3 regions of the Paenibacillus sp. EKM301P genome follow, and region 1 is predicted to be linked to each of the others. Evidence: predicted binding sites of a transcription regulator. Region 1 holds the regulator's gene; each other region holds the start of a gene.

Region 1 (10,714 bases):
TACTCCCAAGCCACCAATCCACACTCTTAACATGGTGCTAGTAATTAGGCAAAGTATACTTTATCCCCGTCGATGCTCCATCTGAGAAACGGTAAAAGGTATAGTTGTGATGGCTTTCATCATCGTAAAACAGTTGCCATACATATTCGCCATTGAACACACTCGGTTGGAGCCTTACAATTTTTGCATTTGGAAGTTGCTGCTGAATTATTGCTGTCATTTTTTGCTCGTCGACTCCGTTTTTCATCAGCTCGGTATGAACACCACTTGGATCTGCGGCAGGTATGTTAGGTTGCCCCTCCATTTTTTGAAAAGGAACCCACACCATTATATTTTCATTCTGTGCGTTTTTTCCTTGAACTACCCAATATATCTGATCCCACACAGACTTCCAAGTCTGAGTCGTGCTAACCAGACCACCTGATTGCTTGGCCTTCATGATAGCGGCATTTTTCTCAGCCACCTGGTCTTGAGTAACATACGAATAATACCAGAAAATGCTGACCAGGATCAGTATTACGGCCAAAATGGCGACCGCTATCCATTTCTTCTTATTTTTCAAACCTGTGCTTCCTCTCTAAGGGGATGTGACACCTAAATTAGCGCGACAGCAGCCCTTCAAAGGCGGCTTGTGCCTCATGTTTGATACGTTCCTCGTCCATCGTCAGGCATTCGCCATTTTTCACAACCTGACGGCCGTCTACCCACACATGAGCCACGTCTTTGGCACTTGCAGAGTATACGGCATGGGAAATAAGATCTGTACGCGGCAAGAAATGGGCCTGATCCAGATCTAGCGCGATAAAGTCAGCCTTATTGCCTGCTGCCAGCGCTCCTACCTCTTTTAAACCAATCGACTTTGCACCATACTCTGTTGCCAGACGTAGTGCTTCATTTGCAGGAACTGCCGTTGGGTCGCCAGATACTCCCTTGTGAATGAGTGCTGCCAGACGCATTTCCTCGAACATATCCAGGTTATTATTGCTGGCAGGACCATCTGTTCCGAGTGAAACAGTAACTCCTGCACGCAGCAATTCAGGCACTCTAGCTACACCACTTGCCAGCTTCAAGTTGCTGCCTGGATTATGCGATACCGCCACACCTCGTTCCGCTAACAAAGCTATTTCTTCGTCGTTCAAGTGAACGCCGTGGGCAACAAGTGAAGGACGGGAGAAAAAGCCAAGCTTATCTAGGTGTGCAACTGGACGCAAGCCGTAGTCGCGTACGTTTTGTTCAACTTCGGCGATCGTCTCGGACATGTGCGTATGCAATGGTAAATCGAGATCATGTGCTGCTTGAACAAATTTCTCAATAAACGCAGGCGGGCATGTGTATGGGGCATGAGGAGACATCATTGTTGTGATACGTCCGTCTGCTTTTCCATGCCAGTTACGCGCAAAAGTCACGGCCTCAGCTAGCTTAATCCGCTGTTCTTCTTCTGAACAGAGTCCAATGGCTCCACGCATCAAGCTTGCACGAATGCCCGACTCTTCAGCTACACGAGCCACCTCATCCATATGATCGTACATATCCAGGAAAGTCGTGGTTCCACCTTTCAGCATTTCCAGCACTGACAAAGAAGTTCCCCAGTACACATCCGTAGATGTAAACTTGGCTTCCATAGGCCACATTTTTTCCTGAAGCCACACTTGAAGTGCCAAATCATCTCCATACCCTCGCAGCAGAGACATCGCCGCATGACCATGAGTATTGATCAGACCAGGTAAAAACAATAACCCCTTGCCGTCGATTGCTTCTGTCTCTTCCTCACCCGCAGGCAAAGTCTCGCCAATGTAAGTAATACGGCTATCCTCCACAATCATAAAACCATGGATTACCCCAGCCTCGGGTCCATTCACGGCAAACGAGCCGTTTTTAATCATCCATTTATTCACTGTCATATTGTGCTTCTTCCTTTCCGTCCTCCAGATAATAAGCGAGGCTAAGCAAATCAGTTGTAAAGTCTGTGGCATGTATCCGAATGTTAGCCGGTGCCTTGAGAATGATAGGTGCAAAGTTCAAAATCGCTCCAATTCCACTCTCAATCAGCCTATCAGCTACGTGCTGTGCCTCAAAATCAGGTACAGTAATAATCCCGATTCGTATATTTTTTTCTTTCACAGTCGCTTCCAGTTCATCCATCGGCTGTACGACCAAAGTATTGATTCTGGTCCCAACCTTATCCGGGAACGCATCAAAAACCGCCACAATCTTCATATTGTCTTTTAAATAAGCATTATAGTTCGATAGGGCTTGACCCAGATTACCTGCTCCGACCAATACTACATTAATTTGCTGGTCGATTTTCAGGATATGGCGTATTTTCTCAATTAGATAAGAAACATCGTAACCGATGCCCTTCCGACCAAAATCGCCAAAATAGGCAAGATCTTTACGAATTTGGGCCGGATTCAAATCTAACCTCTGTCCCAGCTCTTGAGAAGAGACCGTAGCCACCTCCCGTTTGTGCAGTGCATTCAGATAACGTAAATATACGGGTAATCTCCGTACGACAGCCTCTGAAATTTTATCTGATTTCATACTTGCTCCCCCTAATTGTAACGGACTTTAAGTGTCCGTCCGTTGTGCCTCAGTCTCCGGGGCGGATTGGAGCCATTCGGCGATGCGAGGCACCATTTGCTCCGATGGCATATGCTCCATTTTTGGTCCCGGTAACGAGTACAAAAAGTGCTTTCCATAATAGGATTCGATCACACGCGTATCGTAAACGATGACGACTCCGTGGTCGCTCGCTGTACGTACCAATCGCCCAAATCCCTGTTTGAAGCGAATAACTGCTTGTGGTACAGACAGCTTCATAAATGGATTCTTCTTCTTCTGCTGGAGCAACTCGCTTTTGGCCTCCAGTAACGGGTGGTTGGGCGGTTGAAACGGCAAGCGAACGATAGCCAGACAAGTCAAAGCTTTCCCTGGAATATCGACGCCTTCCCAGAAGCTACTGGTTCCCAGCAATACAGAAGCTTTCGCTTCCTGAAAACGGCGGGTTAGCTTGCTGCGACTCCCACTGTCCACACCTTGTCCTAACACGGTAATATCGCTGGACGCTAACGCCTCTTTGAGCGGCTCATACACTTGCCGGAGCATCCGATAGGAAGTAAACAGAACGAGCATTCTCCCCCGCGTTGCCTGGGCAGTCGCTCCTAGAGAGCTAACGAGCATCTCTACAAAATGTGCATCTCCTACACTGCCCTTCACACTCGGAAAATCTCGCGGAATGACCAGCAACACCTGATCCCTATAATTAAAGGGTGATGGGAGCTGTGACGTCATTAATCGTCCTTGATCTGCTGCCTCCTGCAAACCGAGTTGATCGGTCATGTACTGAAACGATTTATCTACTGATAAAGTAGCAGATGTCAGAATAATACTTCTTTTTTTGTCAAAAAACATTTCTTTCAACTGGCGGCTCACATCGACGGGCACCGCATAAAATTGCAATGATTTACTACGGAATTGTCCACTCGCTTCAAGCCAATATACGGTTGTTTCATCATCGAGTCGTATAAAGAAGCGCAAATTTTCCCTAATCCCCGCCAAATCCTTAAGCAGACCCGTGATATCTGTAATGAGACTATCCGCCGCATAATCGTCATGTTCTTCCTTGACATCCAGCATCAGCTTGTCGCCCTTGCGCAAAATTTCGCTCAATGTTACATAAAGCTGATTTTCCAATGCCGCCGCCTGATCCCACTTTGCAGGCTTGGCTGACGGTTTGAGACGCGAAGAAAATTGCCCCGTTTCACCTGGTGTGGCATCAGTTCGCTCTGGTAACATGCCAAACAGCTTATCGCTTAGTAGGTCCCAAGTTTCCTTAACCTCTAACACAAGTGGGTACAACTGATCAATGACCGAGGCCCATTCCGTCGACTTCTCATGCCCCGACTTTGCCAACTGCTGACGTAACGAAGGCAATTGCCCATTCTTGCTGTCCTTGAACAATCGAGTCAGCGTATGCACGAGTGTGAAATATTTCATATGCATGCCCAGGTGCTTACCAGCTACTTCCTCTAGATGATGTGCCTCATCAATCACCAAGTGTTCATAGCTAGGCAGCAACTGATGACTTGCTTTGACGTCGGTGAACAGCTTGGAGTGATTCGTTATAACCACATCCGCTGTTCCAGCTTCATGACGTGCACGATGATAGTAGCATTTGCGGAACCATGGACAAGAACGACCAAGACAGGACTCGGAATCACTAGCTACCGTTTCCCAAAAATCCCCTCCACGGTTGCTCAGGTTTAGTTCCTCATCATCACCGGTTTCTGTCAGAGTCAGCCAGACAATCATTTGAGCCGCTGTAATCAAGTCTTCCTTTGGTGTCGCGAAGTCTCTTCTGTTTATTTTATGTTCAAACTTACGCAGACACAAATAATGCCCCCGTCCCTTAAAGATGGCAGCCCGGAACGGGAACGGAATCACTTTGGTCAGCATCGGAATATCACGCTCTCGCAATTGCTCCTGCAGATTAATGGTATGCGTGCTTACGGTGACCCTCTGCCCATATTTTACACTGTGATACAGTGACGGAAGCAAATAGCCCAGGGACTTCCCTGTTCCTGTACCCGCCTCAATCAACAAATGCTTATCTTGACTCAGGGCTTGATTTACACCCTCAATCATTTGTATCTGCGCCTCGCGCTCCTCATATTGGCTCAAGGATGAACGCAAATTGTCCCGTACATCATCCATATACTGCTCAAAGGAAACGCCTGACAGTGGATTCGGGTCATCTTCTCTGCGTGGAGCAGCCAGTTCAGTCCAATCTTCCACTTTAAGCGCAAGCTGACGAAAAAACTGATGTTTCTCCAAATCCTGAATAGGATCTAGCTCTTTCTCTTCTCGTATGCCGTCAAGAAACCAACCCAGGTCGCTGTCTTCCTCTGCGAACAAATCGCTAAGCCGCTGTATCGTTATCAGAGGCAGTGCTTGAAGCTCACCCAGACACTTTAAAAACACCTCAGCCGTAGCCAACGCGTCGCTGTCTGCTTGATGAGGGCGGTCATGCGCCAGCCCAAACTCTGAGGAAACAAAACCTAGCTGATAAGAAGATAATGATGGAAACATAATTTTCAGAAAATCCATCGTATCCAAAATTCTACCGCTAAAGGGTAAATATCCACACCGGTCCAAAGCGCTTTGCAAAAAATTAAAATCAAACGCCACGTTATGACCGACGAGTACGACATCGTCCAGCATAGGCACGAGCTCCATCATCATTTCTTCGAGTGCAGGTGCATCCTTGACGTCATCGTCTGTAATTCCGGTCAATCCGGTGATAAAAGGTGGAATAGATCTGCCAGGGTTTACATAAGAGCCGTAAACACGGGAAATGCTGTTATCATGATCTATAATTGCAAGTCCGACTTGAATGATGTCATCCGCGGACTGGGTGCCTGTCGTTTCAAAATCCAATACCGCAAATTTCATTCGAGCTTAATCCTTTCTTATGACACATACAATAATAATAACTCTGTATAATAGCATAGCAGAAGATTGCCTGTTTGGAAATTAAGACAGCCAAAAAAGACGATGCACACGCCGCCTAAGAGAGGTGGGCATGCATCGTCTTACTCGGTGTCTGACAACTACATCCAGGTCAACATGGAGCTGTCGTAGCGAAGCTTTTCGACACCGGACAAACAGGCTTGCATATTGTGCAGTGGCTCGGGCAACGTTGGATCGAACTGATGCGCGAGAGCAAAATATTTTTGCGCCTCTTTTACGTCAGCCTGCTTTGCCATCAAACAACCCAGCGCATTATAGATGACCGCTTTTAGCCCTGGCTGTTCAGTCAGGTGCAGCACCTTTTGAAACTGGCTTATAGCCTCTGCTGGATCATCCAGTTGAAAATGAGCCATTCCCATATACATGTGACTCTGCCAGCTGTTCGGAAAATGCTGTAGCACCTGCTCAAATTGCTGGATTGCCTCCGGGTACATAAGTAAGCGATAATACCCCTGCCCCCGGTTAAATGCCGGTAGCTCCTTTTCAGGCAGCTCAGCGTCAGACATGTCGGCCTCTGCAGAAAATCCTGCTGCACGCAGGTAAACCATTTTTTCCTCAAAGGCCAGCCACTCATCCATAATTCCGTCACTCATTCTCCGCAGCAGACTCCAGTGCTGTAGCAGCTCCTGTCTGCGGGGGCCCTGGGCTGATGGGTAATGCTTCACGATATCATCTAACATGCTGTTCATTTCTGCGAATACATGCTGGAACATGTGCATCCCGCCCTTACGAAAGATGGATTAATACACTCACATTTTTCGCTTAAAAGACGGGTTTCATCCGCATTCCCATTCATTACATGATCGTTGCATGTACTTCCTTGTTCATCGTTTGGGCTGGTTTATTATGTTCATCCACAAATACCACAGTTGGTTTGTATGTTTTGGCCTCTTCATTTGACATGGAAGCATAGGAAATAATAATGACTGTATCACCGGGCTGGACCAGACGGGCTGCCGCACCGTTGAGACAAATCACGCCGCTCCCACGCGGTCCGGGGATCACATAGGTTTCCAGTCGAACTCCATTATTATTGTTTACAATTTGAACCTTTTCATTCTCCAGTAAATCCGATGTCTCCATTAAATCCTCATCTATGGTAATACTTCCCACGTAGTTCAGGTTAGCTTCGGTAACCGTCGCGCGGTGAATTTTTGATTTCATCATAGTTCTAAACATGGGAAAGTACCTCCACTTTCTGTATTCTTATATTATCAATCAGTCGGGTATTCCCAAATTTTACGGCTAGCGCAACAATGACATCTTCTTGCACATCACATAGGCGCTGCTCAGGGCGAAGGGGCTCCAGGCCAGGAAATGTTAATATTTCAATATAGTCAATATCTGCCAAAGGAGATGAGGCGATGGTCGACTCCACCATTTGACGCAACTGCTCAATCGTAATGGTGTTCTGCACAATATCTTCGCTCACTTCTTGCACCTTGCGCAGTGACTGGGACAGCACTAACGCCTGCTCTCGCTGTTCCGCACTTAAATAGACATTACGGGAGCTAAGGGCCAAACCATCGGCCTCTCTAACGATAGGACAAGGTATGAGGGTCACATTCATATTAAGATCAGTCACCATTTGTTGAAGCACAGCAACCTGTTGCGCATCCTTCATGCCAAAGAAGGCCAAATCAGGACCTACCATGTTAAACAGCTTGGCTACCACTGTAGTCACACCATCAAAATGGCCAGGACGGGAAGCGCCGCACAAGCGGTCTGTCAAAGCGGATACGCGAATTTTGGTTTGAGTTGGCTGTGGATACATTTCTGCTACAGTCGGCAAAAAGACAATATCCACGCCTTCGCGCCGTGCTACTTCCAGATCACGAGCTTCATCGCGAGGATAGCTGTCCAAATCCTCGGTAGGTCCAAATTGAATTGGATTAACGAAAATACTAAGCACGACCGTATCTGCCATTTCACGCGCCTTTTGCATCAAGCTCGCGTGCCCTTCGTGCAGGTATCCCATTGTTGGTACAAAGCCGACTTTATGTTGTTGTACAGAGGCAGAATCGTGTAGCATTTTTGCTCCATTGGCCCCAAGCTGCCGACGCTCGGCAATAACCTTACGCAGTTGAGCCACTTCTCTTACGATGATCATGACTGTGATTCCACCTTTTCCTTAGCTTGTTCCTGCGCTTGTCCTTTTGCCTGACCGTACAAGGACTCCAGGGACTCCACAACGCGATCATCCGCGCTGAACACATGCTCTGCGGCCGGGAATGCCCGCCCTTTCACATCGCTCACATACTGCTCAATGCTGCTGCGGATCAAGCCGCCTACATCGGCATAGGTTTTAACAAAACGTTTACTGAAATATGGCGATGCATATTGAATTAGATCGTGATAAACAAGTACCTGACCGTCACATCCACGTCCTGCACCGATTCCAATGGTTGGAATGGAAAGTTCTTTAGAGATCGCCGTTGCCACTTCCTCAGTCACCAATTCCAGTACAATACCAAAGGCACCCGCCTGCTCTAACGCCTTGGCATCAGCCATTAAGCGGCGTGCGTCTGCTTCGTCCTTACCTTGAATGCGATAACCGCCAATCTGATTAACCGATTGCGGAGTAAGTCCGATATGTCCTAGCACAGGTACACCTGCCTGAACAGTCGCTTTTACGACATCGGCAATTTCAGCTCCGCCCTCCAATTTAACAGCATGCGCATGTCCTTCCTGCATCAGACGACGGATGCCTTGAAGACTTTCAGATATGCTGCCGTGATATGTCATAAAAGGCATGTCCGCTACGATGAACGTATGCTCGGCGCCTCTTGCCACTGTCCGGGAATGGTACACCATATCATCCAGGGTCACTGGGATGGTCGAATCGTAACCAAGAACTACGTTACCCAGCGAATCACCCACGAGAATGATATCAATTCCCGCCTCCTCGGCTATTTTTGCCGATGGATAATCATAGGCGGTCAGCATACTGAGCGGAATGCCCTCTTGCTTCATTTTTTTCATTTTTACAATATTCAGTGCTTGTTTTCCTGCCATTGTGAATGGCTCCCTTCCATCTTTTTTTGGCACAAAAAATAACCTTTTATGAACGCCTGTACATCTGCGTCATCAAAAGGTCCGAACAGCCAAAAAAGACACTCATTTTGAGATCGTCCCTTCTGTCTCGGTCCTGTTCGGCTCAGAGCAGAATCCAACGTAACCTTCAAATGAAGTTATGATGGTCTTACAAACTTACTAAAGTAGAGCATGTGCCCTTGGAGTGCAGCTCGGACCGTCCGATGCCGCCTCCTGCACAGTATAACAAAAAATATCAGCTTTTTCACGTGAAGTTTTACACAGGAAACAGAAAGATTGTGGTCGTATGCTCAGCTAGGGTCGCTTCTACAAATGTATATCCCCTGATATGACCTGGATTCGCTCACCGTGGTCCGTTTCAATTACAAGTGCTCCTGAAGGGTCCAAGCCAACCGCTGTACCTTCTACCGCCATCCCTTGTCCCGTATGTGCCCGTACGCTGCGGTTCATCGTCACGGATAACGCCTCCCACAGCATGGCTATAGGCTGGAACCCCTGATCGGCATATAGCTTGCTTAGCTGCTCCATTTCTTCCAAAACAGCAGCAATCAGCGCAGTACGGTCAATTTCAAGCCCTGCCTCTATTTTCAAAGATGTCCCTACATGGGATAACTCTTCCGGGTAATCTTCTACATTCAAATTAACGTCAATGCCAATCCCTGCAATGCAGTACCGAACCCGTTGATCCTCTGTTGCAGATTCCAGCAGAATACCGGATACCTTGCGACCATGAATCAGCAGATCGTTGGGCCATTTGATGCCTGCCTCTACACCCGTCAGTCGGCGAATAGCCCTACACACCGCCACGCCTGTTAACAGCGTTAGCTGGGGGGTAAAGGCCAAGGGCTGGGTGGGGCGCAATACAATGCTCATCCAGATACCTTTGCCGCGAGGGGAATACCATTTCCGCCCCAGACGTCCCCGACCTGCCGTTTGTTCCTCCGCAAGCACTAACGTTCCCTCCAGCGCACCCTCTTCTGCCAAACGCATTGCATCCTGCTGAGTGGATACTGTTGAGTCCAGAATAACGATACGCTGACCAAACGATTGAGTGGTTAACATACCTGCCAATTTGGAGACTTCCAGCCGGTCTGGCTGAGAGATCAGCCGATAGCCCCGACGTGAGGAGGCATCGATATTATAACCCAGCTCACGCAGTTTGTTGATCTGCTTCCATACCGCTGTACGACTAACCGACAGTCGTCGGCTAATCTCCTCCCCGGATACGTAATCGGATGAACCTTCCTCCAGTATGCCTAACAATCTTTCATGATTATTCACTACTCATCACCCGTTTCACTTCCTGAAGCAATGTTTCTGTTTCATTCGGGATATCTCCGCAAGCGACCGCTTGTAAAAGCCGTTCCATCATCTGTCCCAGCCAAGGTCCACCTGGTCGATTCATTGCCTGAACCAGTTCATTTCCAGTAATATTTAAATCCTTGATCCGAACGACTCCTGCCTGCTGAGTCCACGAGTTTGCCAGTTCGGCAATTTTCTTCACATGCTTTTCTACCCATGGCGGTAATCCACGGAACGAAGAAGGCAGTGTCTTGTGAAGCTCCAGCCAGTCTGAAGCTGTGTCCTTTCCCAGCTTAATTAACAATCGAATCCAGCTACGACGTAATTCCTCATCGTTGATACGGTCAGGATCCCTCGAAACTGAGTTGCCAGCTAGGGCAACAGCATGACTGATGAGCTCAGTCTCCCATTCCAATAAATGAACCAAACGTAGACGTACAGCGTTGGAGAAAGTCCAAGCTCTTAAAAGCTCGTCCGCTGCCTCTGAGCTAAGTCTACAAGACATAAGGAGCAAACCCCACCGCAGCTCTGCTGGCAGCTGCACGATCTCCTGGAGCGCCTGTGCGTCACATTGTTCCCAGGGAACCGGAACCTTCGTACAGCCCAGCAATCCACTACGACCCAGCATCTCCAGCCCACGTAATGGATCAGGTCCCGCTAGCATCTTTTCTAACTCGACTCGCACCCGTTCCATGGCTATGTATCTAAGTCCCTCTCTGCGACGAGTCATACCTTTCCAAGTATTGTAGGCCACTCGGAACCGAAATACAGAGGCAAAACGGATGCAGCGCAGCATTCGCAGCCCGTCCTCCTCAAAACGTTCCTCAGC
Region 2 (10,714 bases), on a different contig from region 1:
CGAGGAAGCGGCTGAATTTTGTCAATTGAATTACGGGGTTAATTTCCCGGTATTCGCTAAAGTGGATGTGAACGGACCAGATACAGCCCCTCTGTTTGAATATCTGAAGAAGCAACAGCCTGGAGAACAGGAAGATGGTACAATTCAGTGGAATTTTACAAAATTCATTGTGAATCGTGAAGGTGTGCCTGTGGGACGCTTTGAGCCCAAGGAGTCACCGGAAGCGATGAAAACGGCCATTGAGCAGTTATTATAATAGCTTCGTGTAATTCCAAAGTATATGTGTAAACAAGGTCTGATTTCCGCTTGTCTTAGGGGAAACGGACCTTTTTTTATTCCCTACATACGCATTTGCCTAAAGATTGACGTATCGTGTGAAAGTCTGTTCCAGGAGCATAATCAAGAGGCAGGTAGGGAAAACTGAATGGAGCAAAAAAAGATTTCAGCAAACGGCTGAGTTCAGATATCCTTGCCTTTTAAAATGTGGACAAATTGTGAATATCATAAAAAGCTATTGTAATGTGAAAAATATCACACTATAATAAGCACATGAAGTGAAATAAATCACAAGAAGTAACGAGTTATATAAGTGAAAGTATTCACAATTATTATACATTTTATGCCCACACACCAAGGAGGAATTCAACATGAAAGTAGCAGTTATCGGATGTACACACGCAGGTACGGCAGCCATAGTCAACACAGCTAAATGTTATCCAGATGCCGAAATTACGGTCTATGAGCGTAATGACAATATTTCATTTTTATCTTGTGGTATTGCACTGTATGTAGGTGGTGTCGTCAAAGATCCGCACGGATTGTTTTATTCGTCCCCAGATCAACTGGCTGATATGGGTGTAGTGACCAAGATGCTTCATGAGGTAACGAGTGTAGATACAGCGGGCAAGACGCTGCATGCACGTAATCTCCAAACCGGTGAGGAATTTACGGATACATTTGATAAATTGATTGTGACTACTGGATCGTGGCCAATTATTCCGAAGCTGGAAGGCATTGAACTTGATCATATTTTGCTCTGCAAAAACTATAATCATTCGAATGAAATCATTGAGAAAGCCCAGCACGTACAGAACATTACTGTCGTGGGAGCTGGATACATTGGTGTTGAGCTTGTAGAAGCTTTTCAAATGAACGGTAAGAACGTAACGCTGATCGACAGTGCTGATCGTATATTGAATAAGTATTTAGACCATGAGTATACAGACCGGATTGAGAATTCCCTGAGAGAACATGGCATTAAGCTGGTACTTGGCGAGACAGTAAGTCGTTTTGAGGGGACTAACGGTAAAGTAAGTAAGGTCGTGACCTCCAAAGGAGAATATGAAACAGAGCTTGTTATACTCTGTATCGGTTTCCGACCTCAAACGGATCTGCTCAAAGGTCAGGTAGATATGTTGCCTAACGGTGCGATCATTGTGGACAATTATATGCAAAGTAGCTGCCCAGACGTGTTTGCAGCAGGCGACAGTTGTGCAATTCGTTATAATCCGACTGGCAAAACAGCTTATATCCCATTGGCGACCAATGCGGTTCGTATGGGTACGCTGGTGGCGCGTAATCTGGTACAACCTACCATTGCCTACATGGGAACACAAGGAACCTCGGGTATCAAAATTTACGAAGATAATATTGCGGGAACAGGAATGACGGAAGCCGCAGCAACGGACGAGGGGATGACTGTAGAAGCTGTAACCATTGAGGACAGCTACCGTCCTGAGTTTATGCCGACTTCTGAAAAGGTGTTGCTGAAGGTTGTATATGAGCAGGAGACACGGAGAATTGTTGGGGCACAAATTATGTCGAAGGTCGATTTGACGCAATCCATTAACACCCTGTCTGTAGCCATTCAAAATCATATGACCATTGATCAGTTGGCCTTTGTCGATTTCTTCTTCCAGCCGCACTATAACAAGCCTTGGAATTTCCTGAACGCGGCAGGTTTGCAGGCATTGCCTACAATATCCGAACGGAACCCAGTTACTGTATAATCCGATTTGTCTGTGACATTGTTCATAAGTTTGTCAACAATCTGAAAGCGTACGGATGAATCCTTATAGTACAATATAGAGAGCATAAGGATTAGGGGGAGAAGTAGATAATGGGTTTGTTTTATATCCTTTTTCTTGTAGTTGTCGCAGCCATCGGTCTGGGCGGAGTACTTTGGTTCTTGAAAGCCGTTGAAAAGGAAGAATATAATTAAATGTAAAGCGCATAGCACCGCAGTAGCAGTAGATGTAATAAAATAGAAAGACAGTCCTTTTTCGAGGGCTGTTTTTTTTATAGCTGAGAAAGTGATTTTTTTCACAAACAAAATCACTGATTTTAAATAAAATATGAAAGAAGAATATTTTGTTTAAAAGATATTAAAGGAGCGGGGGCAGATGGCAAGCTATAAACCGGGGCAAATTGCCGAAAAGACGGTGGAAACAGGAGTGGCCAAGGCGAACAACCCGTGGACTGTGGCGGTGGTATTGGGATTTTTGGCAGGTGCATTTATTGCACTCGGGTTTTTGCTGGATATACGCGTTATTGCAAGTGCACCTAAAGAATGGGGAAGCATTGCTACCTTTATTGGAGCTGCGGTGTTCCCTGTAGGTCTGGTGTTAGTTTTGATAGCTGGTGGGGAATTGCTGACCGGCAATATGATGGCAGTCCCTTTGGCGAGATGGGCAGGGCGAATTAAGACAGGGGCCATGCTTCGTAATTTGGCAATTATTACGCTCAGTAATTTTGCAGGTGCATTATTTGTTGCGTTTTTCTTTGGGCATGTTCTAGGCTTGACCGAAACGGGTCCTTACCTGGATAAAGTGGTGGATATGGCAGGACATAAGCTGCATGAAAGCTTTTTGCAGTCTTTTATATCAGGTATAGGATGTAACTGGCTCGTAGCACTGGCTGTATGGATGGCATATAGCACAGACTCTATCGGCGGCAAAATTATGGGAATTTGGTTCCCGACCATGGCCTTTGTTGCTATTGGATTCCAGCACGTTGTTGCCAATATGTTTCTCATTCCGGCGGCTATATTTGCAGGTCATTTTTCGTGGGCAGAGTATGTTATGAATTTCATTCCGGTCTGGTTGGGGAATTTGGTAGGAGGCAGTCTGTTTGTGGCTGGAGCCTACTGGCTGGCCTATCTGAAAAAAACTCAAGCCAACACACATTCCGTGAATGAACCTCAAACTACTTCTTCAGTTACATCCAAGCCGTTGAGTGATCATGCATAATCACGTTACTTTATGAAGCAATAAACAAAGCAAATCCGCCATGACAGGCCCGGGGGAACGAAACCTGTCATGGCGGATTTTTTTGGGAGTGGTCCATGATTTGGCATGGAGGATGAGTGTGCTCTCGTCCATAATGCCTTGATCTCTTTTACCCTGGGTATGTAATGATGAAACAGAATGATAAAAAAATAATTATACTTTTTAAAATTCCGTTTTGCTCTATGCAGCAGACGGATTTTTTTATATTTTGGAGAGCTACTGTGTGGTAAAATCCTTCTCTTGCCATAGGCCAAAGCTGTAGATATGATAAGAACAGTGTAATTTTTGGAAACGGTAACGGAAAGGAGCATTTAACCATGGATCATCGCAATAGCGCGCCTCTTGAGGCCACACTTCAACAAAATTTACAAAGAGGACAGCGGATGACGGAGCAGCAGAATGGTATTTTTCCGGCTGTATGCCCGTTGGATTGCCCGGATACGTGTGGGCTCCTGCTTCACAAGGAAGATGGAAAGATAGTCAAGGTGACTGGTAATCCGGATCATCCCATTACCAAAGGGGCTATATGCAACAAAGTCCGCAATATGACCGAGCGCGTATATGATCCGGATCGGGTGCTTTATCCGTTGAAGCGTGTAGGTGCCAAAGGGGAAGGGAAATTTGAACGAATTAGCTGGGAGGAAGCGGTCGATACCATTACAGGTCGGTTCAAGGAGCTGATACGTACGGATGGACCGGAATCCATACTCCCCTACAGCTTTTATGGCAATATGGGCGTATTGAGTGTGGATGGAATGGATCGTCGCTTTTTCAATGCACTGGGTTCAAGCCAGCTGGATCAGACAATTTGTAGCGTGGCTGGGAATGAAGGCTGGGCATCCGTTATGGGGTTTAAGGGCGGCACGAGCCCGGAGGATACAGAAGATGCAGATCTCATTATTGTATGGGGTGGAAATGTCATTAGCACCAACATGCATCAGGTCGTATTGGCTGAGAAAGCACGTAAAAAAGGTGCTAAGGTGGTCGTAATTGATGTTCATCGCAACCGGACGGCGCAATGGGCGGATTGGTTCATTCCATTATATCCGGGTACAGATACGGCGCTTGCGCTGGGGGTTATGCATGTACTGTTTGATCAGGGACTGACAGACGACGAATTTTTACATCGCTATACTGTAGGTCACGAGGAACTGCGCGAGCATGTTAAGACCTATACACCAGAGCGGGTTTCGCGGATTACCGGCGTGCCGAAAGAGGATATTATCCGTTTGGCGGAAATGTACGGAAAGGCGCGAGCGGCCTATATCAATATTGGAAATGGGCTTCAGCATCATGATAATGGCGGTATGAACGTACGCGCAGTTACATGCTTGCCTGCACTCACTGGACAATGGTTGAAGCACGGCGGAGGAGCGTCGCGCTCCAATGGCGCTTATGCCAAGATTAACAGCGCCCATCTGGAGCGTCCTGATCTGCGACAGAACCCGGATGCCCGGGTGATCAACATGAACCGGATTGGAGAAGCGCTGCTACAAAAGGAACAGCCGATTAAGGCGTTATTCGTATATTGTAGTAATCCAGTAGTTGTAGCACCCGATTCGCAACGGGTAACGGAGGGATTTGAACGAGAGGATCTGTTTACGGTTGTTCATGACCTGTTCCTTACTGATACGGCCTGCTATGCAGATATTGTGCTGCCTGCTGCGTCTTCTTTTGAAGGAACAGATCTATACAAATCGTACTGGCACCACTATATCCAGATGCAGAAGCCTGTTATTGATCCGCTAGGGGAAAGCAAAAGCAATTATGAGCTATTTAGCCTGCTCGGACAGGCAATGGGCTTTGATGAAGCTGTCTTTACGGAAAGTGAAGAGGATATGATCGCAGGCGCGCTTGATAATCCAACGAACCCTTATCTCAATGGTGTAACCTTGGATGCCTTAACAAAGTCGCCTTTTGTAAAGCTCGATATGACGCCAAAGGCTACTTATTTGGAGCGTTTAACTACGCCTTCAGGCAAGATAGAGTTGTATTCGGAAAAGATGAAACAAGCAGGTCTGCCTGCATTGCCCTCCTATGTACCGCTGGTCGAAGGGTATGACGGAGAGCATCGGCCGCAAGCGGATGATCGTTTTCCATTGATGTTTGTTTCACCGCCAAACCATAATTTTTTGAATTCTACATTTGCTAATTTGCCCAAACATCAGCGCTTGGAACGGGAGCCCTTGCTGCAAATTCACCCGGAGGATGCTCAGGCAAGAGACATCGCAGATGGTGATCCGGTTATCGTCTGGAATGACAGGGGAATGTATGAATTGAAAGCCAAGGTCACCGATCTGATGCTGCCCGGCACGGTGATTAGCCAAGGATTATGGTGGAAAGGCAAAGGACGCAGACAGCGCGCCAATGCGTTAACCTCTGACCGGCTGTCGGATATGGGGCAGGGGGCTACTTTTTTCTCAACGGTGGTGAATGTGAAGCGCCAATGAGAAACTGCCTTTCATGGCGCCAGGTGCAAAAGGAGAAGCAAAACATATGAAATGGTTGGAGTCTTATCCGAAAGAAGTAAAAGTATTTCTCATTGCCAGCCTGATTAATTCCGCCGGAAGTTCCCTCATGTGGCCGCTCGTTAGCATGTATGTATTTGACGAACTGAACCGTAGTATGGAAGACGCGGGGATTGCAATTTTAGTGCAGTCTTTAGGCGGAATTTTTGGTCAAGTGCTGGGCGGAGCCCTTTATCATCGTATTGGAGCCAAGCAACTGATTGTCGGCTCACTGGCCATGAATGCGTTGGGACTTCTCTCGCTTCCATTTACCAGTGGTCATTGGGTGGCTTTTGTCATCATGATGGGCTTTATCGGCTTTTTTAATGTGGTATCTGTGCCTGCGATTCAGGCCTTTGTAGGTTTTCGTTTTGCTGACCGGCGTGGAGAGCTGTTTAATATCATTTATGTCGCGAACAATATTGGGGTGGCACTCGGAACGGGACTGAGCGGCGTTCTGGCCGACCTTTCCTATCAGCTCAGCTTTGTGATGAACGGGGTGACTTCTGCGGTATTTGCTGGATTCTTCTGGTCTTATCTAAGCAGGGTAGATCGGGAAGAGGGAGAAGTCCAGCTCAGCAAGTCTGTGATGAAAAAAGAAGAAGTACCCGCTCGGTTGCTGTTTCGTGATACCAGGCTGTATCTCTTTGTGGGGTTAGGCTCGCTTTTTTTATGGTTCGGCAATTCGATCTGGAATACGGGAGTCTCTCCCCATATTATTGAACAGGGCTTGCCTAAAACGATGTATGGATTATTATGGACGTTGAATGGTATTCTCATTTTTGCCGCACAACCTATTATTTTCTGGATCAAACGACTGTACGCTCATCACGCTTCTGCGCAAATGACATGGGCTGGAGGATTTTATTTGGCAGCTTATATTGTCATACTGGGCACACAGAACTATACTGGGATGATATTCGCTATGGTACTGGCGACTCTGGGAGAAATGCTGATTGCACCTGCGGTTCCAGCATTCCTGTCTGATTATGGAGGTCGGGGCGCACCCTTTTACATTGGACTTGTGGGGGGCATTGGTGCAGCCGGACGGGTGATGGGACCTTATTTTATGGGGAAGTTGTATGATGGCGGTGGGTTACCTCCTACACTTTGGCTGGCAGCGGGCGTAGCGGTGTTGTCGATTCTATTTTTCGTCCTGCATAGCTGGTTGAATCGTTACCGTCACAATATGGGTGATTTTGATACTTCTTCCAAGGTGGACGTTCCCAGTTCTTAAGTCCTAATAAAAGTTCAGTAATGAGCTGCGATTATGGTACAATAAGTGACGAATGGTTGTAGTTATTGCTTCAGGAAAGCCTTCACAGGAAGGATTGAAAGGAATTGTTTACAAGTCAACCCTTGACGATACGTCATTCGGAGATGAAGGATGCTCCTGATCTGATTGCGCTGGATGAATTGGTATGGAATGAACGCACGGCTCCTGCTTCGCTGTCATGGAAGTCGCGCGGAGAGTTTCTGCGCAATACGCCTCCAGGCTCTCAACTGGTCGCCATCGAACAGGAAGTGCTCTGCGGGTATATTGGATTTCGTCCTCCAACGCTGTTGGCTAGTAATTGTCATGTACTCGAAATAAATATAGCTGTGCGTCCAGACTATCATCGCAAAGGTATTGGGACGGCGCTCATGAACTCCATGAAGGAGATTGCGGCTGCGGAGGGCATACGCAAGTTAAGTTTGCGTGTACTCTCCTGTAACACGGAAGCCCTTATGTTTTATGAAAAATGTGGTTTTGCAATTGAAGGGCGACTGCATGAGGAGTTTTATATCGCAGGTCAATTTGTGGATGATGTTCTAATGGCCTATTTCTTAAAATAGACCGGAGGATACAGACAGGCAGCAACATTCGGTTGTGATGTCCAGCTCATAATCAACAACGCCGCAGACCTGATCAGGCCTGCGGCGTTGTTGTGCAGTACAAGGCTATCGAAGTTGCTTCCATTCATTCTGGAGCATACCATACACTGCGTGGTTCATATAGCCATCTGGCAGCAACTCTGCTTCGCGTACAATGCCTTCGAGCACAAAGCCCAGGCGTTCTGGAATACCGCGGCTGCGGCGGTTTGTCGTTGCACAACGGATTTCGACCCGATGCAAGTCCAACTCCATCAACGCATATTCGACGAATACGCGGCAGGCACTGGTCATGAGACCCTGTCCTTCGTAACCGTGCCCAAGCCAGTATCCGATGCTAACCGAACGGTGAGCCCAATTGATCTCATGGTAGCTGATGATGCCAGCAAGCTCGTTGTCTATCCAAATTCCAGCGGTCAGGCTACCGTTCTCTGCGGCTTGTTTCAAGGCGCCTTGCACGAACTGCTCTGTATGGCTGATTTCCGTGGTGGAGTCTACCCATGGAAGCCATTGACGCAGACGGTCACGGGACATTTCGATCAGCTCAAACAGAGGCTGCACATGCTCCTTGGTGAGCGGCCGAAGGACTGTGCGTTCGTCCAACGCATATGTAAACATGATTAATCCCCTCTTTCACTCGGAAAATCGCTAAACCAGCCAGTCTAGCATTTAATCCCATGCTACCTTATTCTGCGAGAGTCGTCAAAAGGGAGAGGAAGCTTCAAATTTTATAGGTCCCACCCGGAACCGCCCCTGCTCGTATACATATTTCAGATCCAAATCCCCTACAAATTCGCTTGGCGATACGCTACCGGATACAGTGGCATGGAGTGGGAATTGTTCGGCGTCATACATTACAACAGAGCTAAAATCGAGATGCTTTGTAAACTGGGCTGGATCATCGTAAAATACAGACGCTTTGGGGTCCATCGTGTGTGTAGTACCGTCAATCATAACAGCGATATGTACCTGGCGGTTGTGGTCACGTAGCTCCACGGAGCTGTGTACTCGCTGGGATACAGCATTTTCCGCTGATTCAACGGCATATTCCTCCATTGTCTGTACGTTAACAATATGCAACTCCTGCAATTCCACACCCGTTCCCGAGGCACGCGTGAGAATAACAACGGCTTCACGGATCCCGTCTTCGTTTACATCTCTGTAAAATAACTGTGGTGCGGTGGAAATATCCGCCGAGCCCGACCACTGGAATGTGCGGCGCTGCTGGCCGATTTCCAGTACGGCTGAATGAAAGAGCCTCTGAGACGGGCTCACGGCATATAAGCGGACAGATGAGTCTTCTGGCGCGCTGGCCAGCGGATGAGATAATGCAGTTTCGGTCACCATGCTTGAAGAAGGATGATCGGTAGTCATAACGGAAGAGGATAGTAGCATAGACAGCAGGATGACGATCAACAGCTTAAACACGGGTGGGTCTCCTTTTCCGGTAAAATAAAAGATATATACACTATAACGAATTTATTTGCCGAAAATGTTAACTCTTTTTCATAACTTGCATCTTTTTTTGCTGAAGAGAGCATCCCGATTTTCATTTTATTGAGTTATGCGGTGTGAAAGGGTATATTTAAGGGAACAGGTTGTATACAGATTATACGGAAGAAAGGTTGATTAGTGTGGAGAAGCCGATTACTCCCCCCAATTTTATTAAAAATGTTATTGAAGAGGATTTACGTACGGGTAAGGTCAAGGAGGTTGTTACACGCTTTCCACCTGAACCCAACGGATATTTGCATATTGGACATGCTAAAGCCATCTGGATCAATTTCTCGTTGGGAGATGAATTCGGAGGACGCACGAACCTGCGTTTTGATGACACCAATCCGGCGAAGGAAGACACGGAATATGTGAACTCCATTCAGGAGGACGTGAAGTGGCTTGGTTATGAATGGGAAGAAAAACATTTTGCTTCCAATTACTTTGAAGAGATGTACAAGCGTGCTATCCTGCTGATCCAAAAGGGGAAAGCCTACGTAGATGACCAAAGTGCGGACCAAATCCGTGAAACGCGCGGAACACTGACAGAACCGGGACAAAACAGCCCCTATCGGGATCGCAGTGTGGAAGACAATCTGAAGCTGTTTGAAGAGATGCGTGCAGGCAAATACCAGAATGGTGAAAAGGTGCTGCGTGCCAAGATTGATATGGCTTCGCCAAACATCAATTTGCGTGACCCAGTTATTTACCGCATTTCACACACGGCCCATCACAATACAGGCGATACCTGGTGCATCTATCCGATGTATTCCTATGCTCATCCGCTGGAAGATGCAATTGAGGGCGTAACCCATTCGCTTTGTTCGCTGGAGTTCGAAGATCAACGCCCACTGTACGATTGGGTTGTAGCTGAATGCGAGATGGAAAACGTACCTCATCAATACGAATTTGGACGGCTAAATCTAGCTCAAACGGTAACCAGCAAACGTAAGCTCAAGCTTCTGGTTGATGAAAAACACGTAGACGGCTGGGATGACCCGCGGATGCCAACCATTTCCGGTTTGCGTCGTCGCGGCTATACGCCAGAGGCCATTCGCAGCTTCGTATATGAGACAGGCATTTCCAAAGCCTACGGAGTCATTGATTTGCAGGTGCTGGAGCATTTTGCACGTGAGGATTTGAAGCTTAAGGCTCCTCGTACGATGGCAGTTATAGATCCGTTGAAGGTGGTCATTACGAACTATCCTGAAGGACAAGTGGAAATGCTGGAGGCGGAGAACAATACAGAAAATCCGGAGCTTGGAACACGCCAAATTCCGTTTTCTCGTGAGATTTATATTGAGCGTGAGGATTTCATGGAGAATCCGCCGAGCAAATACTTCCGTTTGTTCCCTGGTAATGAGGTGCGTCTCAAACATGCTTACTTCATTAAATGCAACGATGTCATTAAGGATGCGGACGGTCATGTAACGGAGATTCACTGTACCTATGATATAGAAACCAAGAGTGGATCGGGCTTTACGGGACGTAAAGTGAAAGGTACAATCCATTGGGTTGAGGCTACTCAGGCTGTTCCGGCTGAATTCCGTTTGT
Region 3 (10,714 bases), on a different contig from region 1:
GGGAATTATAGTGAGTCGCTCTCTAGGGACAGGGGATACAAGAACGATCAAGGCTTGGCTCGTTTGCTTCGTATTGGTGGGAATCAGCTTTGCTGTTCTTGTGCTGGGTTTGAATACCGGAACGATTCGTATTCCACCGCTACGCGTGCTAGATACACTGTTTGGCGGCGGGAGCGGACGTGATCATATGGTCCTGTTTGAATACCGTCTGCCGCGGATTGTTGTAACAGTGCTGGCTGGAGCGGGACTAGGTGCAGCCGGGGCAGTCATGCAGGGCTTATCGCGAAACGCACTCGCAGATCCGGGAGTGCTGGGCCTTCATGCGGGGGCTGCGTTGGGCCTGGTGATGTATGTTAGCTTTTTTCGCGATCTGGAAGGATCAGTAGCCTTGTTCATTCCCTTGTTTACCTTTGCAGGAGGTGTCGTTGCGGCGGTACTGATTGTTATGTTGTCCTATAGTGGCAGCAGAGGAATCGTGCCTGTGCGATTGATTCTGTCCGGTATCGGTGTAGCCTCAGGGCTCAGCGCCATAACGCTGTATTGGTCGTTGCGGCTGGATGAGGATACGTACGCATTTACCGCACGTTGGTTGGCTGGCAGCGTATGGGGACGGGACTGGATACATGCAGTGGCTTTACTACCGTGGATTGTCATTGTATTGCCCTATGTTCTATCTCAGACACGTAGCCTGAATAATCTGTCGCTGGGTGATGAGACCGCAGCTGGAATTGGTACAAGTGTGAAGCGCCAGCGCTTGATATTGCTTGGCGCAGCAGTCGCTCTTTCGAGCGCCAGCGTATCCATGGCCGGAGGCATCGGTTTTATTGGGCTGATTGCGCCTCATCTGGCTCGCCGTCTGGTTGGACCGATGTATCAGCATTTGCTGCCAGTAGCCGCTTTGGTCGGGGTCGTTATTCTGGTCACAGCAGATACGATTGGTCGTTCGGTATTTCAGCCGAATGCGATTCCAGCAGGTGTAGTGGTTGCTGTGGTAGGAGCTCCGTATTTTTTATTCTTGTTGTCCCGAACCAAATGACAATAGGATTAGGTTACATATGAAATCTAAAGCTGCACATGATGCAGCGTGCGGAACAACAACGAAGTAGAAGTTTTGACGATTTACATTATAAAATAGAGCTTCTATAGTATAGGAGAGAATATTCATGAGAAAAAATAGATTTGAGGGTTCAGGGCTTAAACGTTCATGGGTAGCCCTGTCTCTTGTGGCATGCATGATCATGCTGTCCGCTTGTGGACAAGCAGCAGACAAACAGGCTAGCGATACGAAAGCGGACGATAGTGCCCAAACCACCATTAGTGCGGATTCGCGTATTGCCTCAATGTCTATTCATTTGACGAATAATCTGCTGGCATTGGGCATTACTCCAGCAGGTTCAGTTATTGGTGGAGATGTGAAGGATTTTCTGCCCCATGTAAAAGATCGTCTTCAAAATACTCGTAAGCTGGGAGTTGTCACAGACCCTGATATGGAAGCGGTACTGGAGCTTCAACCTGATCATATCTTCCTCGACAAAAAATATTCGGGAACTGATGTGGCCAAGTTTGAAAAAATTGCACCAACCGAGGTTTTTGATTTGGATGAAGGTACATGGAAAGATCAATTGAAAAAAATAGCTGCTATGGTTAAACATGAAGCACAGGCAGACACTTTTCTAAAAGATTATGATACACAGAGGGAACGGGTCAAAAAGCTCATTCATTCCAAAATCGGAGACGGGACTGTCATGGCTGTACGTGTCACAGCGAAAGAAGTTCGTGTCATGGGGATGAAGCGTCCAGTAGGACCGTTATTGTATCAGGACTTAGGCTTGAAGCCAGCCAAAGGTGTGGAAAAGATCAACAAGGCCTACCAGGTTGTATCCCAAGAGGTTTTGCCGGATTATAATGCCGATGCCATCCTGGTTATTATTAGTAAAGGTACGGATGCGCAAAAGGTATACAAGCAGCTGGAGGGGAATACAGTATGGCAAGGACTTAAGGCTGTGAAGCAAGGTCATGTCTACATGCTGGACGGACAGCCTTGGCTGGACTATTCCGCGATGGGGCACAAAATTGCATTGGATAATGCAGAACAACTATTTTCCAAATAAATGCTAAAGTACAGCAAGCCGTATTTCCCATGCATCTTCTTGCAGGTGGGGATACGGTTTTTCTGACGATCCCAAGCTTCAAGTGAGATAGCTGATTGCAAATAAAAAGGAGCTGCTACGATTCCGTTATGAGGCAGCTCCAGCACTGTGAGAATTGCGAGGTTATGAATGTTTTTTACGCAAAAAAATCGGTTTGAGTCCAATAAAGCCAATAGCCGCAAACACTAAATTCATCCATGGTGAGATTTTGAATACCGGCAGCACACTGCGCAGCGCAAGTCCGGCGACAAGAATGACAACAACCAGTACTACATACATCAAGATGGATTTAAAATTCATTTGGGGCTTCACGGGAGCATGGTCTGGTTGTTGTGTCTCCTCGCCTTCTTCAGGACGATCCATGAAATTCATCAGTGCTTCAACCAGCAGAATGGCACCTGCGGCGATGATGATGAGGGTGGAAAGGCTAATTTTTTCAAAAGGTTTGATATCCCCGCCTGTAAATGTGATAAACCAACCGATAATCGCCTGTGTCAAGAAAAACATGGACAAGGCAACCCATGCAATAAGCGTATAATTTTTTGCTTTATTCATTGCTTCCTCCTGCTTTATGATCGTATTCCAAACTGATGGAATCGCCATTTTGTAACAAAGACAGTATACGTGAGGAAACGCCGGATGGCAAAAGGCTTATCCATTATGTATATTACCGCCGCATTCTCCTCAAACTGGATACAGGGTGAGCGCATGGAGCAACCTGAATATAAAACGTTGAGAGGATGTGGCATCATGGAACTGGAGAACCAGGCAGATTATTCGGTCCAAAAACGACTGACAGGTGCTCCGAACGGGAACAGTGGGGGAGCCTTGCTTGCAAACGTGAGTCACCGGAGCGTTCAAGGGACATCTCCAACGTACCGTATATTGGACGATACTGAATTGGCTGAGGACACAGAATTTGCAGGTGAACTGGGTGAACAGAGCTACCGCAGCCTGTGGCATGAGGATCAAAATAACGGCGCCTCTTGTAAACTGGAGTGGGAGGGACGAGTCGAAACCCACCAAATGTTCAGGCACAGCTACGAATAGCAAGTCGTCTACTTTAATGTAGAGATTGCACTCTAATAAGCGAGTAGTATGGCGTTCTCCGACAAGCATTGGGGAGCGCCATTTCTTTACTTCCATATCGGTATGAACTGACAGGTTGACAAGGAAGCAGGGCGATGATAGACTGACTTTACTATAAAACTTATTAAACTTATCGGAATTAAAGTGAATGAATATTCTGGATGGATATTCCACGTTACTATATGAGCTTGAATGATGAAATGCTGTAATGAAGCTTGAAACAGGGGGAATCAGGATGGAACGGCAAATTGGAATTCGTTTTGAAAATGAGGAACTGGCCGCTACAATTCATTATCCAAACCGTACAAATGAGGGAGAGCGTCAAAGACGTGTTCCACTCGTTGTTATTTGCCACGGTTTTGTGGGCAATCGAATCGGAGTCGATCGATTATTTGTCAAGACTGCGCGTGAACTGGCTGAAGGGGGGTATTTTGTACTGCGCTTTGATTTTGCCGGTTGTGGAGAAAGCACTGGTGAATACGGCAAGCAGGGGCTCGAATCCATGATCAATCAGACACGCACCGTGTTGGATTACGCCGTGAATTGCGCGGACATTGACCCGACTAAGGTGACGCTGATCGGTCACAGTTTGGGGGGCGCAGTTGCCCTTCTCACAGCTGTTCGGGACAAGAGAGTACAGAACCTGGTCCTTTGGTCAGCTGTCGGCTATCCGTTCAACGACATTGTCAAAATTACGGAGCGAAGCGTATACGACGAATCTGTTAAAACCGGTCATGCAGACTACCTGGGCTATAAGTTCACACCAGCTTATTTTGAGTCATTAGCTCAATTCCAACCGTTCCAGGAGGCCGTTAAATTTAACGGTGATGTGCTCGTTATTCATGGCACCTCGGATGATATCATTCCTGTGGATTATGCGTTTCTGTTTCAAAAGGTATTCTGGATGCGACCAGAAGGACGCTGTGATAAGGAAATTATTTTTCAGGGAGATCACACTTTCTCATCAGGTAAAGAGCGGCAACAGCTGATTGACCGCACACTGGAATGGCTGGATGAACAAGAAAATATTCAACGGGATTGGCAGCACTGGATGATCTGATTTCAGGGTGTAACGGTTTGTATTGGAAATTGTGCCTCCGCCGGAGTAAAATGAAAGAGTAACACTATACTGGCGTGTGGAGGTTGGCAGCGATGACATTACCCTCAATTTTTGTTGCGCATGGTTCACCGACACTGGCTGTAGAAAATAACGCATATACCAGTTTTCTTGCAAAGCTGGGCGCGAGCCTGCCCCGACCCAAAGGAATTGTCATTTTTTCCGCGCATTGGGATAGCCCCGATCAATGTATCGGCGCGGATGATCAGCATGCAGCGTTGCACGATTTCTACGGCTTTCCTGAAGAAATGTACACTCTTGATTACCCTGCACCAGGCGATCCAAAGCTGTATGAGGAGATAGGGCATCTGTTCAGTCAGCATAACCTGTTCCACCAGCCGGTTCGGAACCGGGGACTGGATCATGGAGCATGGGTGGTTTTGCGGCATATATATCCTGATGCGGACATACCGGTCGTACCCTTATCCATTGATTCACGGCGCGATCCTCAGGAGCAATACGAGATTGGACGGATGCTGGCGCCACTGCGTGATCAAGGGATTTTGATCCTCGGTAGTGGAGGCTTGGTCCACAACTTGCGGACACTCAAGCAGACGAGTGAGCCAGCCGATTGGGCCGTTCAATATGATGACTGGATCGCACAGCAGCTTCAAGACTGGAATTTGCGTCATCTGTTCCAATATGACAAGAAGGCTCCGTATGCCAAGCAGGCGGTTCCTTCGTATGGAATAGAGCATTTTTCACCATTGTTTTACGTGATGGGAGCTGCGGATCGTGATCGCTCCGCGCGTAAGCTATTTCAGTCGTATGTCCTTGGCTCATTGAGTCTCAATTGTTGGGCTTTTGGTCAAGAAAGTGATCTGTAAATGTAAGAAAAAGAACTTCCGAAACCACATGGTGTGTGGGGTTGGAAGTTCTTTTGGTCTGTTCCTCTTTGATTAATTAGCAGGCACGTTCTTTTTTAGCCAGGCGGATACTTGCGTAGTTCGCTTATCTTCATTTTGATCTAGTAGTGTCATAAATGCCTTTAGCTTTTGAATGTAGGGACTCTTCGAATCCCTGTTGCGCTGAACGACGAGCTGATATCCTTTTTTGGCATTGGGGCGAATCTTGTTGGTGTCATCATCGAATAATGGTGTATTGTTCGTACCATAAAAAGTATAGAAGAAATAGAGATCATGTAATGATTTGACTGCTTGTGTACGATTGGAATGTGGATATTGGGTTATAAACGACTCTTGCGCCAGCACTCTTCCGGCTAACTGTTGATAACCGATGTGTAATGCTGCATCCTTGGTAGCCGGCTGTCCAGATTCCGTCGCCATGATGTCAATATAGTCTCGGATATCTGCGGTAATGTTATTTCCGAATACTTTATATTTCTCATAATTGATGACTGGGTAAAACATGCCTTCTGCGGTTTCAAGTTTGTAGCCGGCATCTCTTGATTGAGTGAGTAGCTTTTTCAGCTTTGTATCACTTGTCCGGCTCATTACATTAGTGAACGAATCACCAGGTTTATAGACTTGATTAATCTTAGTTTGAATAGAGATCGGATATAAGGCCTGTGCATATGAATCCAATTGCTGTTTTTGTGCATTTTCCAAGTGTAGCACTAGGATGGTAGCTTGAGAGGCCGGAATGGATTGGATATGCTTTTGTAAATAAGTGAATGCCTGAGGTAACTTGCCTGGTTGGCGTAGTAGCTGCTCGAAGGTTTTCGAAATATGTTGCACACCTTCTGCTTGAGATATTGTAGTAGATGTCGCTGCTTTGGCTGATGTCGTAGATCCCAATCCGATCGTCTGTACTGTGAAAGTTACTGCTGCGAGCATGAGGTAGGCTTTGGTGATTTTTTTCATGATATAACCCTCCATTGCGTTCTTTGATGTAACTGTAGTGTACAGGGTAAATGTATCGTGAACATTCCATGTTGTATCCAACTTGTAAACGTTTGTGGGGGAAGATGAATCCGAAAAAGGAGTCTCCAAGTCAGAGTGGACTTGAGGACTCCTTTGTTCATTTAAATAGAGGAGGGGCAGCATGGTCACACATACAAGCAGCATAGCTGCACAAAAACACCGAAGAGAAGGAGCATAGCTGCAAAAAAACACCAAAGAGAAGCAGCATAGCTGCAAAAAACACCAAAGAGAAGGAGCATAGCTGCAAAAAACACCAAAGAGAAGCAGCATAGCTGCACAAAAAAACAACCATTAGCCAGAGGATAACGGTTGTTTTTTTGGATAGTTAAGCTATTTTTCGATTGGGGTCCGTTTGATAAGTATCTTTATTTTTACCAAACAGTCCACGCAGGAAGGGCAGTACCCAACGGTCAAAGCCGATTCTTCCGGCATTTGCACCAGCAACGATAAGGAAGATTTCAACCAGCAGGTAGATTGCATTGGTGCTTACTGTGCCCGAGAACAGGAACGAGAAGTTCATAACCATAGCCATCAAAGTAGCCAGTGTAGTCAATGTACCAAGCAGTAGGCCAACCCCGACCAAGAACTCACCCAATGGGATCAGGACGTTGAACAAACCGACATTCGGCAGAGCAAAGGCTTCAAGGAACGATCCCCACCAGCCTTGTACAGCGGGATGATCTCCACCTGTTTTAGCAATGGCCCCCGAGATAAATCCACCTGCATCGAATCCGCCAGTCAGCTTTTCAAGTCCGTGGGTCATCCATTCATAACCTAGATAAACCCGTACTACAGTCAGCAGCCACATTGCTACTTTGTTCTCACGTAACCAGTTGTTAAACATTTAAACCACTCCTCTTTCTTAATCTATAATGATGGGTTGTATTTCATTTTGTTTGGGATGATCATCTTTGCTACACCTTTATTGTATTAGGTTCAGTTACAGTTATTTGTGATAAAAATCACAAAGTCTAAATATTTTTTTAAATTTTAATGTCTTCAGATAAGTATTCTATAGAGAGGTAATGCCTCAATCAAGACAAAAACAGGAAATAAAGCTTATAATGAGAAAAATAACTATGTGGAGGGATGAACTTGTCCGGGCCCATGTCTCAACGAAATCATTGGCTGCGTGTGATGACCTCAGCTCTGTTATGCATGACAATGATGTCTTGTTCTGCTTTGTCCAATACGGGTGAATCTGAATCCGTTCCCAAACCAACCCAGCAAGAAACAGAGAAAAAGGTGCTTGAACCACCTAAGGAGCCATCTGTTCCGGCATTTACAGCTCCGCTTACCGGGCTTCCGGTGGAGCAGCCTGTTATAGAGCGGCCGCTGGCTGTCATGATTAACAATGCTCCGGCTGCGCGTCCACAGGCGGGGCTTAGCCAGGCAGACATGGTATATGAAGTTCTTGCAGAAGGCGGAATTACCCGTTTGGTAGCTTTTTTCCAAAGTCATGGTGGTGATGTGAAGATCGGTCCGGTCCGAAGCATCCGACCGTATTTGATTGAACTGGGCGAAACCTATGGTGCGTTGCCGATACATGCAGGGGGAAGTACAGATGCCTATGCGATTTTACAGCAGCAGCGGAAGGAGCATCTGGACGAGATTTCAAATGGAGGGGCTTACTTCTGGCGAAGCAAAGACCGTCGTCCTCCACATAATTTATACACAGATGTGAGCAGACTGCGTAAAGGAAGCGATAGCAAAGGGTATGCCAAGCAGACGGAGGTTCCAGTATATCGTTATCTTAAAACTGGCGAAACTCCAGTTATGGTGGACGAGAGTGCCGCCTCTTTGCACATCCGATTTTTGTTAAAAAGCTATCGCGTATCTTATACCTATGATCCAGCTGATCAACGATATAAGCGTTTTGTGAACGAAAAGTCACATCTAGATCAAAATAATAATCAACAGCTCTCAGCGGCCAATGTGATTGTGATGAGCACGAGGCATCGAACATTGGATGATGTAGGTAGACTAAGTGTTGAGCTGGACGGTAGCGGAGAAGCCATGGTGTTTCAACAAGGAAAGCTAATACGTGCTGAATGGCAGCATATATCTGGCGATGCGATTCGGTTTATGAAAAATGGGGTTGAAATCCCGTTAACGCCAGGTACATCCTATATACATGTGGTACCTGCAGATACTTCACTAGCCGAACATGTAACAATAGAAGCAAATTAGAAAACGTAATACTCCTTTTTAGGGAAAAATTGTCGGATAATGACCTTCCATGTCGGGCATTGTATACGTATATCTAGAAATTTGCTTTTACAAACATTACAAAAACATTGATGAGTGTGATAAGATAGCAAAGGTTGTCTATTGCAGTCGAAACAGGTTGCGGATATTTTCGTAAAGGGGTAATCGTTATGAGATTGAAGAAAAAGGATATATTCTTCGAGACGTTGGAAAATATGGCAGATACGATCGTGCAAGCAGCCGATTATTTTGCCCAACATACTTCAAATCTTCAAGATGTGACTTTGTTTACCAATGAGATGAAGAAGTATGAAAATAAGTGTGATGATTACACACACACGATTATTACTGAGTTGAACAAGACCTTCATTACGCCGCTCGAACGCGACGACATCATGGAACTGACAACGACCATGGATGATGTGCTGGACGGTCTTGAAGCGACAGCCTCTCGTTTTTATATGTACAACATTACAGAGCCGGACGAGTATATTGTGCAGTTCGCTGATATTTTGCGTCAATCAGCTTACGAAATTCAAAAGGCTGTACATTTGCTTTCACAGAAAAAATTGCTGGCTATTCGTGAATACACCATTCGCCTGAATGATTTGGAAAATCAGGGGGATGAATTACTGCGTATTTGCATCAAAAACCTGTTTGCAACTGTAACTGATCCTATTGAGCTGATTAAACGCAAAGAATTGTACGAACGCCTTGAAACGACAACGGATTCATGCGAGGATGTTGCAAATATGCTGGAATCCATCATTATGCGTAACTCGTAAGGGAGTCCTTTTACATGGATACAAGTTTACTGGTACTAGGTATTGTTATTTTTCTTGCTCTGGCATTTGATTTTATTAATGGATTTCATGATACGGCGAACGCAATTGCTACTTCGGTCTCGACCCGTGCATTGACGCCGCGACGTGCGATTATTATGGCTGCGGTTATGAACTTTCTCGGAGCGATCTTGTTTACCGGGGTTGCCAAGACCATTGGTGGAAGTGTCGCTGATCCAACCAAGCTTACGAACGGAATTGATATCGTCATTGCGACGTTGATCGCCGCTATTATCTGGAATCTCTTGACTTGGTGGTTCGGTATTCCTTCATCCTCTTCCCATGCATTGATTGGTGCGTTGGCCGGAGCGGTGTATGTAGGTGCAGGACAGGATAAATTAAATTGGAGCGGCTTTATCGGGATTGTTGAGGGTCTTATTTTCTCCCCGTTGATTGCTTTTGTTGTCGGTTACATTGTGATGATGATTTTGAAATACATCTTTGCTTATCGCAGTCCGCATACGGTGAACAAGGGTTTCCGTACCATGCAGGTGATTACGGCAGCTATTCAGTCGTTTACGCATGGTACGAATGATGCTCAGAAGGCGATGGGGATTATCACGTTCGCACTCGTCTCGGCAGGGTATCAAGACCATTTGGAAGTACCTATGTGGGTGAAAATTTCAGCTGCAACAGCCATGGCGCTTGGTACGTCTATTGGGGGCTGGAAGATCATCAAGACGATGGGAACTAAGATTTTTAAAATTGACCCAATCAATGGATTTGCAGCCGACGTTTCGGGGGCTTCCGTTATATTCACAGCTACTTTGCTTCATTTGCCAGTAAGTACCACTCATGCTATTACTTCGGCGATTCTGGGTGTAGGGTCTGCGAAGCGTTTTAGTGCGGTTCGCTGGTCACTAGCTGGCCGTATTGTAATAACCTGGGTAATAACGATTCCAATTTCTGCGCTATTGTCAGGTTTGATATTCAAAATTCTTTTCTAGTTTTCTTCATGGTTTCTAGAAAAAGAACATACAATATAGGATACACAATAAGCTTCCGTCCGCTTTTTGCGGCAGGGGCTTATTGGCATTCTCGGGCAAAAATGCATCTCTAAAGTTTACACATCCAGATAGTTCCATGAGATGTTTTTTAAAAAATACCTGACATCAAAGTAGTCAATTTTTAATAACTCCTGTAGAATAAACAGAAAACTTTGAACCGTTCAACTGACTGGAGGATCTTATGCAAAAACCAAGAAAACTAATAGCACTCATGATTTGTTTGTTTTCTGTGGTTGCCCTGGCCGGTAATTTCGGTGTAGTGGCCCACGCAGAAAATAAAACAAAGTATGATATCGGCACGGATACAACGTTCGCGCCTTTTGAGTTTGAAGATGTAAATGGTAAATTTGTCGGAATTGATATGGATTTACTGGCAGCTATTGCTAAGGACCAGAATTTTGAGTATACCGTTAAGCCA

What was found. Region 1 encodes Rex, which represses fermentation and respiration genes when NADH is low (regulators of the CRP and FNR family bind a similar motif). Its sites were predicted from a motif close to TTGTGAAATATTTCACAA; they were not measured.
Region 2: the regulator Rex is predicted to act here: its motif matches at 2,311-2,328, upstream of HFD99_RS09190 (formate/nitrite transporter family protein).
Region 3: the regulator Rex is predicted to act here: its motif matches at 7,190-7,207, upstream of HFD99_RS19925 (DoxX family membrane protein).

What each region holds. Positions count from the first base shown of each region.
Region 1 covers NZ_JAALFM010000001.1:117,069-127,782, forward strand. Annotated here, with positions in the region: gene HFD99_RS00515 (cell wall elongation regulator TseB-like domain-containing protein) at 38-562, opposite strand; gene HFD99_RS00520 (amidohydrolase) at 600-1,901, opposite strand; gene HFD99_RS00525 (redox-sensing transcriptional repressor Rex) at 1,888-2,541, opposite strand; gene dinG (ATP-dependent DNA helicase DinG) at 2,569-5,451, opposite strand; gene HFD99_RS00535 (tetratricopeptide repeat protein) at 5,610-6,242, opposite strand; gene panD (aspartate 1-decarboxylase) at 6,325-6,708, opposite strand; gene panC (pantoate--beta-alanine ligase) at 6,701-7,639, opposite strand; gene panB (3-methyl-2-oxobutanoate hydroxymethyltransferase) at 7,636-8,544, opposite strand; gene HFD99_RS00555 (biotin--[acetyl-CoA-carboxylase] ligase) at 8,890-9,864, opposite strand; gene HFD99_RS00560 (CCA tRNA nucleotidyltransferase) at 9,857-10,714, opposite strand, start outside.
Region 2 covers NZ_JAALFM010000003.1:213,999-224,712, reverse strand. Annotated here, with positions in the region: gene HFD99_RS09200 (glutathione peroxidase) at 1-256, shown strand, start outside; gene HFD99_RS09195 (FAD-dependent oxidoreductase) at 648-2,009, shown strand; gene HFD99_RS09190 (formate/nitrite transporter family protein) at 2,403-3,248, shown strand; gene HFD99_RS09185 (molybdopterin-containing oxidoreductase family protein) at 3,605-5,737, shown strand; gene HFD99_RS09180 (MFS transporter) at 5,784-7,031, shown strand; gene HFD99_RS09175 (GNAT family N-acetyltransferase) at 7,136-7,630, shown strand; gene HFD99_RS09170 (GNAT family N-acetyltransferase) at 7,736-8,284, opposite strand; gene HFD99_RS09165 (copper amine oxidase) at 8,369-9,094, opposite strand; gene HFD99_RS09160 (glutamine--tRNA ligase/YqeY domain fusion protein) at 9,301-10,714, shown strand, end outside.
Region 3 covers NZ_JAALFM010000010.1:5,886-16,599, forward strand. Annotated here, with positions in the region: gene HFD99_RS19885 (FecCD family ABC transporter permease) at 1-11, shown strand, start outside; gene HFD99_RS19890 (FecCD family ABC transporter permease) at 11-1,036, shown strand; gene HFD99_RS19895 (ABC transporter substrate-binding protein) at 1,164-2,111, shown strand; gene HFD99_RS19900 (hypothetical protein) at 2,274-2,705, opposite strand; gene HFD99_RS19905 (hypothetical protein) at 2,901-3,200, shown strand; gene HFD99_RS19910 (alpha/beta hydrolase) at 3,475-4,299, shown strand; gene HFD99_RS19915 (dioxygenase family protein) at 4,392-5,183, shown strand; gene HFD99_RS19920 (hypothetical protein) at 5,256-6,179, opposite strand; gene HFD99_RS19925 (DoxX family membrane protein) at 6,565-7,083, opposite strand; gene HFD99_RS19930 (DUF3048 domain-containing protein) at 7,335-8,429, shown strand; gene HFD99_RS19935 (DUF47 domain-containing protein) at 8,618-9,232, shown strand; gene HFD99_RS19940 (inorganic phosphate transporter) at 9,247-10,236, shown strand; gene HFD99_RS19945 (amino acid ABC transporter substrate-binding protein/permease) at 10,478-10,714, shown strand, end outside.